DNA from 2 places in the Paenibacillus sp. FSL H7-0442 genome. Region 2 is predicted to be linked to the other one. Evidence: riboswitches for the same ligand, from Rfam matches in the RefSeq annotation. Region 2 holds a riboswitch; the other holds the start of a gene.
What was found. Region 2 has a riboswitch for glycine ahead of MHH57_RS19260 (sodium:alanine symporter family protein). Riboswitches for the same ligand answer to the same signal wherever they lie in the genome.
Positions count from the first base shown of each region.

Region 1: linked by a shared signal. The riboswitch ahead of sdaAB (L-serine ammonia-lyase, iron-sulfur-dependent subunit beta) and the one ahead of MHH57_RS19260 (sodium:alanine symporter family protein) in region 2 are both predicted to bind glycine.

Region 1 is NZ_CP151963.1:426,370-434,637, forward strand. Features, by position in the region: gene MHH57_RS01905 (Ig-like domain-containing protein) at 1-2,199, shown strand, start outside; gene sdaAA (L-serine ammonia-lyase, iron-sulfur-dependent, subunit alpha) at 2,360-3,259, opposite strand; gene sdaAB (L-serine ammonia-lyase, iron-sulfur-dependent subunit beta) at 3,249-3,938, opposite strand; glycine riboswitch at 4,061-4,154, opposite strand; gene MHH57_RS01920 (DUF6359 domain-containing protein) at 4,481-6,085, shown strand; gene MHH57_RS01925 (ABC transporter ATP-binding protein) at 6,414-7,445, shown strand; gene MHH57_RS01930 (ATP-binding cassette domain-containing protein) at 7,423-8,268, shown strand, end outside.
Region 2 is NZ_CP151963.1:4,374,419-4,382,686, forward strand. Features, by position in the region: gene MHH57_RS19235 (PTS transporter subunit EIIC) at 1-321, shown strand, start outside; gene MHH57_RS19240 (ABC transporter substrate-binding protein) at 519-1,802, shown strand; gene MHH57_RS19245 (sugar ABC transporter permease) at 1,836-2,711, shown strand; gene MHH57_RS19250 (carbohydrate ABC transporter permease) at 2,734-3,561, shown strand; gene MHH57_RS19255 (iron-containing alcohol dehydrogenase) at 3,710-4,882, shown strand; gene MHH57_RS19260 (sodium:alanine symporter family protein) at 4,940-6,358, opposite strand; glycine riboswitch at 6,518-6,612, opposite strand; glycine riboswitch at 6,631-6,707, opposite strand; gene MHH57_RS19265 (glycoside hydrolase family 1 protein) at 6,873-8,268, opposite strand, start outside.

The DNA of each region.
Region 1 (8,268 bases), 1.8 Mb from region 2:
GGGGATACAGCTGCATTGACGGCTACGGCTGTTTTTAGTGATGGGACAACCTCAAATGTAACCGTAAGCACGGATTGGAAAAGTGATAACACAGCTATTGCTACTGTGTATAATGGTACAGTTTCGGCCAAGGCTGAAGGGGAAGCCACCGTGGTTGCGACCTATAAAGATAAGGTACAATCGGTTCAGGTACATGTAACGAAAAAGGTTAAGGCGCTGACATCTAGTGTACAAAGCCTGAACTTGCGTTCAAGCGGTACAGGACAGGTTGATTTGACAGCGACATACAGTGATAATACAACAGCTCAGGTTTCGGGTGATGCTACTTGGACCTCGGATAATCAAAAGGTTGCAACTGTAGTTAACGGTTTGGTTACCGCTCAGGGAGCAGGTACAGCCAATATTAAGGCCGTATATGGTCAGCAGACCGTAACCATTGCTGTACAGGTAGAGCAAGTTAAACGTCTTGATGTCAGTTCATCAGAGGTTTCTCTTTTGCTGAAGGATACTGAGAAGGTTAAACTTTCAGCGACGTTCCCGGATGGATCGGTACAGGACGTGACAGAGTCCGCTGAGTGGAGCTCCAGCAATGCAGCTGTGGCGGATGTACTGAAAGGCACCATTACCGGCTATAGCGCGGGAAAGGCGACAATTACAGGTAAATATGGCACGATGTCCGCTACGATTTCGGTGGATGTCGATCAAACGAATAAGCTGAAAGCCAGCGAATCCAATATTTTTCTCCGTCTGGATGAATCTAAAAAAATACAGGTTTCTGCTGTTTACCCGGATGGAACAGTAACGGATATCACGGATAAAGCTACTTGGGCATCAAGCGATGAAAAAATTGCAACGGTGAATAAAGGAACGATTATGGCCATCGGTGCGGGTTCGGCAACGGTGACCGCTAAGTATGGAGATAAGACCGTTTCGATCAAGACAGATGTCGAAACCTCTAGATTTCTGGATTTGAGCGAGGACAAGCTGAGCTTGAATGCCAAGGAATCCAAAAAGCTCAAGCTGACCGCAACGTACGTAACAGGTACGGAAGAAGATATCACAAGTAAGGCAGAGTGGAAGTCCAGCAATGAAGATATCGCTTTTGTCAGCGCGGGGGAAGTCACAGGTTATAAAACAGGTGAGGCTACCATCACCGCTTCTTATGGCGGCAAAACAGCTACAGCTACGGTATCCGTAAATGTACCCGGGGATCTGTCTCTGTCCTCCAAAACGGCAACAATTGATATTAATGAGGACTATACTGCAACTTTGACGGCTACTTATGCGGATGGGCGTAAGGAAGATGTAACACAGGATGCAGAATGGGCTTCAAGCGCGGAAGATATTGCCTCTGTGTCCAAAGGGACGATTACGGGTAAATCTGCTGGTAAAGCGGTTATTACAGCGACCTATAATGGCAAAAAACTAACAATTAACGTACAAGTGGGCCTTGTAGACCGTCTGGAAACAGACTCGCGTGTAATTGCGCTTGGTGCTCAGGAAACGAAGCAGCTGAAAGTAACAGGAGTTAAGAGTGGTGGTACAAAAACAGATGTAACCAAGGATGCCACCTGGACAACTAGCAATGTAAAAGTGGTTGAAGTTAGCGAAGGTTTGATCAAAGCGAATGGTAGTGGTAAGGCAACTGTGACTGCTTCATATGGCAAGCAAAACATTACGTTTACGGTAGAAGTGGACGTAGCGCAAAAGATTGAAGCGGATGCAATCGCGCTATCGCTCAAATCTGGAGATCAAAAAACCATCGCGATTGTGGTTAAATCGAGCGATGGTAAAGAAAAGGATGTTACAACCCAAGCTGAATGGAAAACGTCCAATTATAAGGTAGCCACTGTTAAAAAGGGTCAGGTTACCGCGGTCAGCTACGGTAAAGCTAACATTCAGGCGAAGTTCGGCGGGAAGATCATCAGCGTACCTGTAGATGTTGATACGCTTAAATATTTGCAAACAGACGAAGTCGCCTTGAATTTGAAGGCAGGACAGCTGGCTAAGGTTACGGCTACAGCCACGTATAAGGATGAGTCGGAGAAGGATGTTTCCAAACCGGCTGTCTGGTCCTCGTCCAGAATTATTGTGGCGACCGTCAAAGACGGTAACATTAAGGCACAGGGCAAGGGCAAAGCAGTAATTACTGTGAAATATGCAGGTAAAATGACGAAGATACAGGTAACCGTTCAGTAATCTGTAACCCGACTAAAAAGAAAAAGAGCAAGCATACGTCCAGCGACGATATGCTTGCTCTTTTCTTTATAAGGGCGAATTCTCTTTCCCTAGGACAATGTAGGGGAGAGGTAGTCGCCTTGTTTTATAGAGGAAAAGTAATTGGTTTAAAGCTTAGAAATTACGACTTATTCTTCTTGATTGATGCGTTGCGTGTAAGTGATTCGGTCAAACGCTTGCCAGTCGGCGTCTGAGCCAAGCCGCCTTTGGCGGTCTCGCGGTGCTTCGACGGCATCGCGCTGCCGACTTCAAGCATCACGTCAATGACTTCGTCAGACGGAATAGCGCTGCGCACACCCGCCAAAGCCATGTCCGCTGCGGCAAGCGCAGTCACGGCTCCCAGCCCGTTGCGCACGATGCACGGAATCTCCACGAGTCCGGCGACGGGGTCGCAAATCAGGCCGAGCGTGTTCTTAAGAGCGAGGCCCACGGCGTGAACAGCTTGTTCAGGCGTACCACCGCGCAGCTCGACCATAGCGCCAGCGGCCATCCCGATAGCTGAGCCAATCTCAGCCTGACAGCCTCCCTCCGCGCCAGAAATGAAGGAGTTGTTGGCGATCACGTAGCCAATGGCTCCAGCGGCGAATAGGCCGTTCACCATATGCTCATCATCCCAGCCGAACCGTTCCTGCGCACTGATGAACACACCAGGGATAACCCCACATGAGCCTGCGGTAGGAGTGGCGACAATGCGACCCATAGATGCATTAACCTCCGACACGGAGAGGGCATAAGCCATGGCGAGCGCGGAGGCATCACCGGAGCAGGTCTCCCCTGACCGCAGATACTCGGCCAGGCGCTTGCCGTCGCCGCCCGTCAATCCACTGCGGGATACGGTGGCTTGTGTCTGACCGCGATGAACGGCTTCCTTCATGATTTCATAATAATCAGACATTTGGCGAAAGATTTCTTCCTCCGTTGTATTCGTTTCTTGTACCTGCTCTTGAATCATCAAGCGGCCAATCGTGGTGGATTCTTCAGCGCATAAAGCGCTGATCTCATGCAGATGGCTAAACCGCATCGGATTCAGCTCCTTTTTTCAAATTAATCATCTTAATTTCATACATATGAGGTAAAGAACGCAGTTCCGCAATCAGTTCAGCTGGAGCAGAACTGTCCGTTTCAATGGCGGTGAGTGCTTCACCATCCCGGCCTTTGCGATCTACGTGCATATAGGCAATGTTAATGTGGGCCGCGCCCAGCGCTGAAGTTATTGCGCCCAATGTACCGGGCTTATCCGAGTGGAGAAGCACCAGCGTAGGCAGCTCCCCGGTCAGATTGACCCGGAATTCGTTGAGTTGCTGGACATGGATGCTGCCGCCGCCGATGGAGGAGCCCAGCAGTGTGCGCTGATCCTCGCCCTTCCACAACTCGAAACGGACGGTGTTCGGATGAGGAGCGGGGAGTCCACTGACGGCGAATTCCACGGTCATCCCGGCTTGCTCGGCCCATTGCTCGGCATCTGGAATCCGGTGATCGTCCGTATCGTAATTAAGCAGTCCTGCGATGAGCGCCAGATCCGTACCGTGTCCTTTATACGTATCGGCAAAGGAGCCGTACAGTGTCATACGGGCACGGTCAGGCTGCGCCCCGAGCCAGTGCCGGGCAACGCGTGCGAGTCGCACCGCGCCTGCGGTGTGTGAACTGGAAGGTCCGGTCATGGCCGGGCCGATAATAGAAAATACATCTTTGAAACGCATGGTGTGGCCCCCTGTATGTTCTAATACCATACTATATGGTATTTCCGCGTCTTTGCGCGGTTATGACGGTTCCTAATGCTGACGCACAATGTGAGCACAAAAAAGGACAGGATAAGGAAGTTTCCCTTATCTCTGTCCTCGTTACCTGAGAGTTTCGTGCGGTGTTCTTACCGCCTTACCCCTTGGGTGGCTTGCGCTCTCTCCAGAGTTGCGTCAGATGACGATACATGGACCTGAGAGATTATCCGCCAGCCGGGTGCTGGCGTCTTGCTCCTTCGGTGCCGCCAGAGTGTAAGCCCCCTGGACAGACTCTCCCGTCATCTTCATTCGCGTATACCGTTCTACATGTCTTTCTTAGCGTAATGTATGACGTGCTCGGTGTCAATCACAGGGTTTAATTTTTACATAAACAGGTGCATTTCCAATAAAAAAGATTAAAGTTTACATAATTATGGATGAAATCAGGAAGGAATTAGAAGATTGGCGGCTAATCTGATAGAGGACAAGTACATTTATGGAAATCATAGGAGGGATATTGACGTATGGTAAAAGGCTTGCGGTTCACAGGTTCACGCTTAAAAGGGATGCTGCATCTAGCAGCGATCGTTTCACTGCTGATCGGGATCTTCGTTCCGTTCGGTCAGGTCAAGGCAGAGGGAGCATTGACAGTAGCCGAAGCACTTCAGGGCCAAAGCAGTGGAGGTACGGTGACGGTAGAAGGTTATATCGTCGGACATGCTACCGGATCGAAAACGGCTAACTTTTCTTCTCCGTTTGCGAATGATTTTAACGTACTGATTGCCGACCAGGCCAATGAACGTAGCACGTCTAATCTATTGGATGTACAGCTGACATCCGCGTACAGAGGGCAATTTGGGCTAACAGGCCATCCTGAGCTGATTGGCAGCAAAATCCGTGTGACGGGTACACTCGGCGCCTACAATAATTTTGGTGGAGTGAAAAGCCCAAGCGCTGTTGAACTGGTGAACGGAAGCGAGCCGGGGGAACCAGGTGAACCTGGTGAACCTGAACCTGGCAACCCGGGTCAACCCGGTACTACATTGCCGGATGGAAAAGGCAAAAAGGTGCTGTTCGATAATACGCACGCACAGACCGCTGGTGCAGCAGATTGGGTCATTGAAGGCGCCTTCTCCGACTTTGCCAATGGACTGCGTAATGTAGGCTTTACGGTAGACCCATTAAATCGTCCCATTCCTTTTACTTATGGAGAGCAGGCCATAACCTATGACAAGCTGCGCCAATATGATGTGTTCATTATTGGTGAAGCGAATGTTGCCTTTAAGGCATCCGAGCAGGCTGCCCTGCTGCAATACGTGAATAACGGAGGGAGCGTCTTCTTCATCTCCGATCATTATAATGCAGATCGTAACAAAAACCGTTGGGATTCCTCCGAGGTTATGAATGGCTACCGTCGTGGAGCCTATACTAATCCGGCCAAAGGCATGACTGCAGAAGAGGCTGCATCACCGGCAATGCAAGGATTAACAAGCTCCGATTGGCTGGCGGCCAACTTTGGCGTTCGTTTCCGTTACAATGCGCTCGGTGATGTGAATGCTACCGACATTGTAGCCGCAGATCAATCTTTCGGTATTACCAAGGGTGTGCGCTCGATTGCCATGCATGCAGGATCTACGCTGGCTATTATTGATCCTACCAAGGCTAAAGGCATTGCTTACATCCCTTCAGGCACGAAAAAATGGGGTAATGCGGTAGATCAGGGGGTTTATAACGGCGGGGGCCGTGCGGAAGGACCTTATGCCGCTATCTCCAAGGTAGGCCAAGGCAAGGCAGCATTCATCGGTGATTCTTCCCCTGTAGAAGATGCTACACCGAAATATGTGCGTGAGGAAAACGGACAGTCGAAGAAGACATATGATGGCTTCAAAGAAGTGGATGATTCAACCTTCCTGGTGCAAACGGTTCAATGGCTTGCATGGAAGCAGGACTACACGAAATTGTCCGATGTGGCAGGTTTGACTCTGGATCAACCAACGAAGCTTCTGCCATTCGAAGAGCCTGCGGCGTCCACGGAACCACAGCCTGAGCCTTGGTCTGCTCCGGCAGCAGGCTACAAATGGTACGATCCTAGAACATTCAAGTCTGGCTCCTATGGAGCGGCTTCGTAAATTATATTGTCAGGAGCTCAATGTGAGCTTGGGTTAGTTAGTCGTTTGATCCCTGCTGAGGGATCAGGCGACTTTTTTTGTGATGAAAATTAACCTGTGGTTGGTTATTTCATTACATTTTGTGCCAGAAAGGCCGCACTATTGCTGGATCATTGATTTTTTAAATGATGTTGATAGCATAATCTTAATTGATATATCCATATACTGGTGATAGGATGTATTCAAATTATTCCGACAAAAACGGTATGTAATGTTCATGAGAGGTTTTAAACATCAAACATGGTGAGAATAAGCGGGACAAGACCATGGAGAATGGAGGAAGCGCGCATTGAATACCGAACCTGTGTTGGAAATTAAAGGATTATCCGTATCTTTTCGCATCCAGGATCAATATCACCCCGCAGTCGACCATCTGGATCTGACGGTCAACCCCAATGAAGTGCTGGCTGTAGTCGGAGAATCCGGCTGTGGCAAAAGCGCGTTAGCGCTTTCGATCCCGCAACTGCATGACATGGAACGCACGCGTGTAGAGGGGGAGGTCTTTTTTAAAGGAACGGACTTGAACCGTCTTTCCTCAGGGCAAATGAATAAAATCCGCGGAGCGGGAATTGGCATGATCTTTCAGGACCCGTTGACAGCACTCAACCCGTTGATGAGCATTGGCAAGCAGATTGAGGAAAATCTTGATTATCATACGTCACTATCTACGAAGCAAAAAAGGGAACGTGTGCTGGAGCTGCTGGAAAGTGTAGATATACCGAATCCAGTGCGTGTGTATGATCAGTATCCGCATGAACTGTCAGGAGGGATGCGGCAGCGTGTGATGATCGCGATTGCCATAGCTTGCCGACCTTCTCTTATTATTGCAGATGAGCCGACGACTGCGCTCGATGTAACGATCCAATCGCAAATTCTCGACTTGCTCAAACAACTTCAACAGGAGACTGGGAGCGGTATTATCCTGATTACGCACGATCTTGGTGTTGTGGCAGAAGTAGCCGACCGCGTGGTGGTCATGTATGCCGGAGAAATCGTGGAGAGCGCTGATGTTTTTGAATTATTCAGGCATCCACAGCATCCGTATACGCGTTCTTTGCTTGCTTCCATGCCGGGATCGCATACCAAGGGGGAATCACTGCATGTCATCGGCGGCATTGTTCCCTCATTACAAGATATCCCCCGCAATAGCTGCCGCTTTGCTCCACGTATTCCCTGGATTCAGCAGAGGGTGCATGAAGACCATCCCCAATTAAATGAAATTTCCCCTGGACATTGGGTCCGTTGTACATGTTATCAGCATTTTCATTTTGAAGACGAGGCAAAGGGGGAGGCTGCTCATGGCACTACTGGAGTTAAATGATTTGAGGGTGCACTATCCGGTGCGCGGTGGTTTCTTCCAGCGTGTTATCGATCAGGTGAAAGCAGTGGATGGCGTGTCGATCAGCATTGAGGCAGGCCAGACCTACGGGCTGGTGGGGGAATCTGGCTGTGGGAAAACGACGACAGGCAGGACGATCATCGGTCTAAATAAGCTGACGAGCGGACGGATTTTGTTTAAAGGAAAGGACCTTGCAGCTCTAAGTAGTAACAATCGTCATCCATTGCGTAGAGATATTCAGATGATTTTTCAGGACCCATACTCTTCGCTTAACCCGCGTAAGCGCGTATTGGATGTCATTGCTGAACCGCTGCGAAATTTTGAAAGGCTGAGTAGTGAGGAAGAACGGAGAAAAGTACAGACGTTGCTGGAAAAGGTCGGCTTGAACGCCGATGCAGCCTATAAATATCCGCATGAATTTTCCGGGGGGCAACGACAGCGGATCGGGATCGCGCGTGCGCTGACATTAAACCCCAAGCTGATCATTGCTGATGAGCCAGTGTCAGCACTGGACGTTTCCGTGCAGGCACAGGTGCTTAATTTTATGAAGGATGTGCAGCAGGAATTTAATTTGACGTATTTGTTCATCAGCCATGATTTAGGTATTATCCGCCATATGTGCGACCAAATCGGTATTATGTATCGGGGCCGTCTAGTGGAGCAGGGGAGCGAGCAAGATATTTATGAGCGTCCACAGCATCTGTATACCCAGCGCCTCATTGCAACCATTCCCAATATTGATCCTACAAAACGGCTGGAAAATGCTCGAAAAAGGCGAATGCTTTTATCCTCCTACAAAACAGAG
Region 2 (8,268 bases):
GAAGATGATGGAGAAGACAGTCACCTGTCTGAGGCTAACGAATCTGTACCCATTGGAAAGGCAAGCGCCACATCCGACACTCCGTCCAGTCAGGCAGGCAGAATACTAACCTATCTCGGTGGTTCGGACAATATCCTAAGTATTGATGCCTGCATCACACGGCTGCGTCTTGTCGTCAAAGACGACAAAGCAGTTAACGATCAAGCTCTCAGGCGGCTCGGAGCGTCGGGAATCATCAGGCTTGGTAACGGTACCCTACAGGTTATTTTCGGGACTCGGTCCGAAATTCTGAAAGATGAAATACTGCGGTTGATGTCATGAGCTGAATCCCTAACTTAAGTACGTGCGTTCTTCATATAACAGACGCACGTGCTTTTTTTTATGGATAAACGTTTCAAATTTTTTGTTTTTGGTTAAGGCAATGCACATAAATGGGTAACAGCTTCATATGATGGAGCTAAACCATTTACAACTTGTTTAGCAGGCAGATTATCTCAGACAGCAAGGAGGGAAATGATGTGAAGACAGTACAATGGTTGGTATTATGTCTTGCTTTTCTCACTATGTTCAGTGCTTGTAGTGGACCCTCGTTCTCTGAAAGTCAATCATCTGAAACTAATTTGTCAAATGGAAAAAAGATAACGCTTACATTATGGTATTGGAACCGTTCCATTGATGATGAACTACTCGCCCAAGCGGAAAAACACTTTCCCAACATTGAATTAAAAACTCAAAAAATAGGTGGTGACTTCAAAGCTAAACTGAAGACAACGCTCGCAGCTCGTTCTGGTGAACCAGACATCGTAGCTCTGAACGACTGGATGGTGGAGCTATTTCCAAGTGCGGATCGTTTTTATGATTTAAGGGAGCTCGGAGCAGACCGCCTAAAAGATCAATATTTGGAATGGAAATGGAATCAGGGGATCACTCCTGATGGTAAAATGATTGCATTTCCCATGGATACTGGGCCTACTGCCCTCTTCTATCGAAGCGATCTATTTAAGCAAGCAGGCTTGCCTAGTGATCCTGAAAAGGTTAGTGCCTCGATCCGCACATGGGATGATTACATGGCAGCCGGAGAACAACTTCAGCAGAAATTCGGAAGCCGTTCGTTTTTGGCTGATAATATTGTAAACGTTTACAATCAAGTGCTCGCTCAGCATACAAACCTCTACTTCAAGCCGGATGGCAGCTATATTGGCAATCAATCTCCTGACATCCGTCTGGGCTGGAAAACCGCTGTCGATTTCCACAAGAAGCATCTGCTCGCCAATGCGGATGGCTGGACTCCCGAATGGAACGCTTCGGTCAATAACGGCAAAATTGCCTCTTTTGTAGGGGCTGTTTGGATGAAGCAAGTTCTCACAGAGGCCGCGCCGGATACAGCTGGCAAATGGAGAGTCGCCCGTGCTCCTGGAGGAGACGGCAACCTGGGTGGTTCGTTCATTTCTATCCTCAAATCCAGCAAACATCCCAAAGAAGCCTTTGAAGTCCTGACCTGGCTGCAAAACCCGGAACACCAGTTGGAAGCCTACCACAAAATCGGTCTGTTCCCGTCCACTCCCGGCGTCTATAACGATCCTATCATGGGGACACCCGAGCCTTTCTTTGGGGGTCAGGCCACCGGACTCATCTTCGCCGCCTCCGCACGTCATGTGAAAAGCAGCTATTTCGGCGAGCGCTACCCTGTCATCCACGGCATTGTGACCCGTCGCCTTGCTAATGTTGCCAAGCAGGATGCTAATCCTGATGCATTATGGACGGAAACCATGGAACGAATCGAACGGGAATTACAGCGATAAAAAAACAAAATTCAAAAAAGGCGTGTGGACAATATGCTGAGAGAAATCTGGAAGCACCGTGCCGTTTATGCTGCGATCTCGCCGTTTTATCTGCTGTTTGGCATCTTTGGACTGTTTCCGATTGGTTTTTCATTATACCTGGCGTTTCACAACTGGGACGGAATCGGAGACATGACCTACAACGGCTGGGGCAACTTTCGCTACCTTGTAACAGATCATGAATTTTGGCAGGCTGTAGGCAACACCTTTGTGATCTGGGTGTATGCAACAATTCCAATGCTATTCTTCGCACTGATTATTGCCTTTCTGCTTTATGCCCCATTTGTGAAAATGCGCACCTTATGGCGAGTTGGATTCTTCCTGCCCAATGTGACGTCTATTGTGGCTGTCGCCATCATATTTGGTGCCTTATTTGCCAACAATTTCGGATTTCTCAACTACCTTCTGCAACTCTTGGGACTGCCCATGGTTCAATGGCTGAATGTGCCATGGGGTATCCAAATTGCCATTTCTTCTATGGTCGTATGGAGATGGATGGGCTATAACGCAATCATCTATCTGGCCGGACTTCAGAGTATTCCGCATGTGCTGTATGAGGCCGCCAAAATAGACGGAGCAACCGGAGCGCAAGCTTTTTTCCGCATCACTATCCCCATGCTGCGCCCAGTCATTCTGTTTACGGTCATTACGTCCACCATCGGCGGTATGCAACTCTTCACCGAGCCACAGGTCCTGGTCGGTAATGACGGCGGTTCCGGGGCAAGTGGCATGACCATCGTTTTATACCTGTACCGCGAGTCGTTCATTAACAACTATTTTGGATATGGTGCAGCCGTCGGATGGGGCATGTTCCTCATCATTGCTCTATTCTCCATCATCAACTGGAAACTCGTTCAAGGTAAAAAATAACGATGGGAAGGAGCTTCACAACATGATGCAGACACGTGCAAAATCCTTTGTTTTATATGCCGGATTGTTGGTGGGAATCATCCTGTCGATGTTTCCATTTTACTGGCTGATCGTCATGGCAACCCGTACAACTTCAGACATCTATCGTTTTCCACCGCAATTGTGGTTTGGCGGCCACTTCTTGGATAACATAACGAGAGTATTGCAGCAGATTAATTTTGCCGGAGCCTTTTTTAATACCCTTTTTGTAGCCGGTTCTGTTACCTTATTGGTTCTGTTTTTCGATTCGCTGGCAGGTTTCGCATTCGCCAAGTTTGATTTTCCGGGCAAAAAAGTGCTATTTATCGTTCTGCTAGCTACAATGATGGTCCCTTCACAACTTTCGCTTGTCCCCTCCTTTGTCATGATGGCCACCTTTGGATGGGTAGGTACGTTCAAAGCGCTTATTATCCCGGGGATGGTAAATGCCTTCGGCATTTTCTGGATTCGTCAATATGCGGAAGAATCCATTCCAAAGGAGCTGCTGGATGCGGGGCGGATGGACGGATGCAGCTTTTTTCGGCTGTACTTGAATGTAGCACTGCCTATTCTACGTCCTGCGTTCGCTTTTCTCGGCGCGTTTACCTTTATAGGAGCCTGGAATGATTATTTATGGCCGTTAATCGTCTTAACGGATGAGCGTAAATTCACACTCCAGATTGCACTGTCCCAATTAAACGGGATATACAATACGGATTATGCGATGGTCATTGCGGGCACCCTGCTTGCTGTACTGCCACTTATAATTTTATTTCTTTTCATTAGCCGCCAGTTTATTTCCGATCTTGCCGCCGGAGCGGTCAAAGATTAGATTTATTTGAATTCCCTTATTCATTTCATGTATAATAGTTAATCGTCATTTCAAATAGCTTACATGGTAAAGTTAGGTATTCAACAGGCAATCAGGTTAAGCGATTTACGATTTGAACATGAACTATGAACTGAGGGGAACTTTCCAGATGAACAAATTCACATATTATAACCCCACCAAATTAATATTTGGAGACAATCAAATTGAAGAACTGCAGCAGGAGCTGCTGAATTACGGCAAAAATATTTTACTGATATACGGAGGCGGAAGTGTCAAGCGAAATGGTCTGTATGACCAGGTATTAAACGCGTTAGAGCCGCTACATCTTAACATTCATGAATTGTCCGGCGTAGAGCCGAATCCGCGCTTGTCCACCGTTAAGAAGGGCATCGACATTTGCCGAAATGAAAACATCGACTTCTTACTTGCAGTAGGCGGCGGAAGCGTTATTGATTGCACCAAAGCCATCGCAGCAGGGGCTGAATATGACGGCGATGTGTGGGATATTATCAATAAAAAGCACATGCCTACCCAGGCTCTGCCATTCGGTACCATCCTCACACTCGCCGCTACCGGTTCAGAAATGAATCCAGATTCTGTTATCACCAACTGGGAAACAAACGAAAAATACGTATGGGGCAGCGCGGTGACGCATCCGAAATTCTCGATTCTGGACCCAAAAAACACCTTCTCTGTGCCACGTGATCAGACGGTATATGGCATGGTGGATATGATGAGCCATGTATTTGAACAGTATTTTCACAATGTTAAAAATACACCGTTGCAAGATCGTATGTGCTTTTCCGTGCTGCAAACCGTAATCGAAACTGCACCTAAGCTGTTGGAGGATTTGCACAACTACGAGCATCGCGAAACGATTTTATATGCCGGAACGATTGCTCTTAACGGAACACTGCAAATGGGCTACTTCGGGGACTGGGCTTCGCATACGATTGAACATGCATTATCTGCTGTATATGATATTCCTCATGCTGGCGGTCTGGCGATCCTATTCCCCAACTGGATGAGACATACGGTGGATCAGGATGCTGCACGCATGAAACGGCTGATGCTCAGCATGTTTGACTTAGACACCGTAGATAAAACAGATAGAGAAATCGCTTTGGAGGGTATTGACCGTCTTAGTGCATTCTGGACAAGTCTCGGTGCCCCTTCCACCCTGGCCGGTTACAATATTAATGATGAGCAATTGGAAAAAATCGCAACCATTGCAGCCCGTGAAATGGAATATGGAGGCTTCGGTAATTATAAAAAGCTGAAACAGGAAGATATTTTAGCTATTTTGCGTGCATCGTTATAACATTCAAAAAGGAGTGTCCTCAAGCCTGTGATGGCTGAAGGCACTCCCTTTTGGAATTTATGAATTAACTGTTTGTCCCTTTTCTTCTACTTGAATAGCTGCCCCTACACTGGCACCTGCAAGAATGCCCTTTTTCTTACTAGAATTCAGAGAATCCATATAGGTTCGGGTTTCTGCAACGACAATGCCTGATAAGCCGAGCAGTGCAATCAGGTTCGGGAAAGCCATCATTGCGTTAAAGATATCTGCCAGCAGCCAAATCGCATCCAGTTTAATGAACGCGCCCCCGCCAACGAGTAGAATGAACAGATAACGGTATGGCTTAATCCACTTGACGCCAAGCAAGTATTCAACACAGCGTTCCCCGTAATAGTTCCAGCCGAGCATGGTGGTGAACGCGAACATAATCAGAATAATTGTGAGCAGTTCTGCCCCCAGCGGGAATGCGCTGGAAAATGCTTGCTGAGTCATCAGGCCCGCATCGGTAGGCCCGCTCCACACACCGCTAACCAGTAGCGTCAACCCGGTCATCACACAAATAACCATCGTATCAATAAACACGCCTGTCATGGAAATCAGCCCTTGTTCCGCAGGCCATTTGGTTTTGGCAGCTGCGGCTGCAATCGGTGCGCTTCCCAATCCGGCCTCATTGGCAAAAATACCTCTGGCTACCCCACTTCGCATCGCCAGCATAATCGTAGCTCCGGCAAATCCGCCCGTTGCCGATGTAGTTGAAAATGCCGAATGGAGCACCAGCGCAATTGCGGCAGGAAGCTGGTCAGCAAACCGAATCAGTACGATGAGACAGATCAGTACGTACAAGCCTGTTTTAAAAGGAACGACCTTCGTCGATACCTTGGCAATACTTTTGAGTCCTCCAATAGTAACCAGTCCTGTGAGGATAGCAATAATCAGTGCCGTTACAATGGGCGGAACACCAAAACTGTTTTCCGTCGAAGATACAATCGCTTTGACCTGTGGAAACGTTCCAATCCCGAACAACGCTACCAGCATGCCCGAAAAAGCAAACAGCATCGCCAGCGGTTTAAAACGGCGTCCCAGACCTTTCTCAATATAATACATCGGGCCGCCGGAAAATTGTCCATTCCGATCCTTCACCCGGTATTTTACCGCAAGTACACCTTCCGCATATTTCGTCGCCATCCCAAAAAAGGCTGCAACGACCATCCAGAACAAGGCACCCGGCCCGCCCAGCTTAATGGCTGTCGCTACGCCGACAATACTTCCTGTGCCAACTGTAGCCGCTAGCGCCGTACTCAAAGCCGCAAAACTACTTACATCCCCGCTGCCTTCATTCGGGGCCTTACCGATCAGCTTGATCGCCAGGGGCAGGCGGAATACCTGCAACATTTTCAGACGTATGGTCAGCCACAACCCCGTTCCCATGACAAGAATGATGAGAGGCGCCCCCCATATCCAACTGCTAATCGCTTCTAACACATGTACCAAATTCATTTCAACCCGCTCCTCCAGCATATTAGAAAACAAAAAAGAGTCAAATCAGCTGATTCGACTCCTGGAGAGGTTAAAGGCACGAAAAAATACAACCATCTTGTGCAGGTTTCTGCCTCTAATAGCTCATAAAAAAGCCTAGGGCATTCCCTGTCACAGGTTATTCGCGTCTCTGTCCTTTTGCCTGAGAGTTTAAGCAGATGTTCTCTGCGGTGCACCTTCGGCGCCCAATTAAGGGTCTCTCCAGAGTTCTGTCCGTTTACGGTCCCCGCTTGTGGCTGTAAACAGCCTAAGCACCTGAGAGTTTTGCCCCTTCGGTCGGAACTTTCGTTCCATCTCCCGCAAACATCAACCAGACATATGAAATTTTTATTCATTATACAGAAAACTTTCAGCTTATTACAAGTGAAAAGTTTGTGAAGCCCTCTGAAATATTATTATGTCTATCAAAAAAGCGGGTACAGCAGATTGCATCCTTAGGATGTCCTCTGCTATACCCGCCCGAGACGATATGAAATTACAATTCTTCACCATTGGTTGCTATCACATTTTTATACCAGTTAAAAGAGTCTTTTTTGGAGCGTTTGAGCGTTCCGTTACCGTCATCATCCAGATCAACGTAAATAAATCCGTAGCGCTTGGACATTTCGGAAGTAGACATGCTCACGAGGTCGATAGGGCCCCAGCTGGTGTAACCAATCAGATCAACACCGTCAGCAATCGCTTCCTTCATTTGGACAATATGCTGACGCAAGTAATCAATGCGATACGTGTCATGCACAGAGCCGTCCTCTTCCACCTTATCATATGCACCCAAGCCATTTTCCACGATGAACAGCGGCTTTTGATAGCGATCATAAAACGTATTCAGTGTAACACGCAGGCCGATCGGATCGATCTGCCATCCCCAGTCGGAGGACTGCAGATACGGATTTTTCACGCCGCCAATCAGGTTTCCTGCTGCTTTCTCGCCTTCTGGACCTGCCGATACGGTCAAGGTCATGTAGTAGCTAAATGAGATAAAATCAACCGTATTATTTTTCAAAATTTCGGCATCGCCGGGTTCTGTCTGGATCACAATATTATTTTCTACAAAATAACGATTCATATAGTTGGAATATTCCCCACGGGCATGCACATCCGTAAAGAATAGGTTCATCTGATTTTCATGCTGGGCTTTCAGTATATCCGCTGGGTTACACGTATGTGGATAGCTTTCTATACGTGCCAACATACAGCCGATCTGAGCACCCGGGATGATCTCATGTCCCCGTTTGGTTGCCAGTGCACTAGCTACAAATTGATGATGCAATGCTTGATATATCGCTTGTTGTTTGTTTTCTACACGGTCAATAACCACACCGCCACCGGTGAACGGACTCATGGTCATTACATTGATTTCATTAAAGGTCAGCCAGTATTTTACTTTATCCTTATAGCGTGTAAACACCGTTTCGGCATAATTGACGTAATGCTGTATGACTTCACGACCCAGCCAGCCATTATACTTCTGAGTCAGACCTAGCGGTGTTTCATAATGTGACAATGTTACCAAGGGCTCAATATTATATTTGCGCAGCTCATCAAATACATTGTCGTAGAATTGCAATCCTGCTTCATTCGGTTCGTGATCATAGCCATTCGGGAAAATCCGCGACCAGTGGATGGACATACGAAATACTTTAAAGCCCATTTCAGCGAACAATGCAATATCTTCTTTGTAGTGGTGGTAAAAGTCCACACCTTCACGTTTTGGGAAACGGGCATTGACTTTGCCTGCCAAAATGTCTTCGAGTCGCTCGGACGAAATCTCTATAGCGTGATCGTTCTTACGTTCCGCTTTGGGTACATAAGCAATCATGTCTGCGCTGGACAAGCCTTTTCCATCTACGTCAAAAGCACCTTCCAATTGG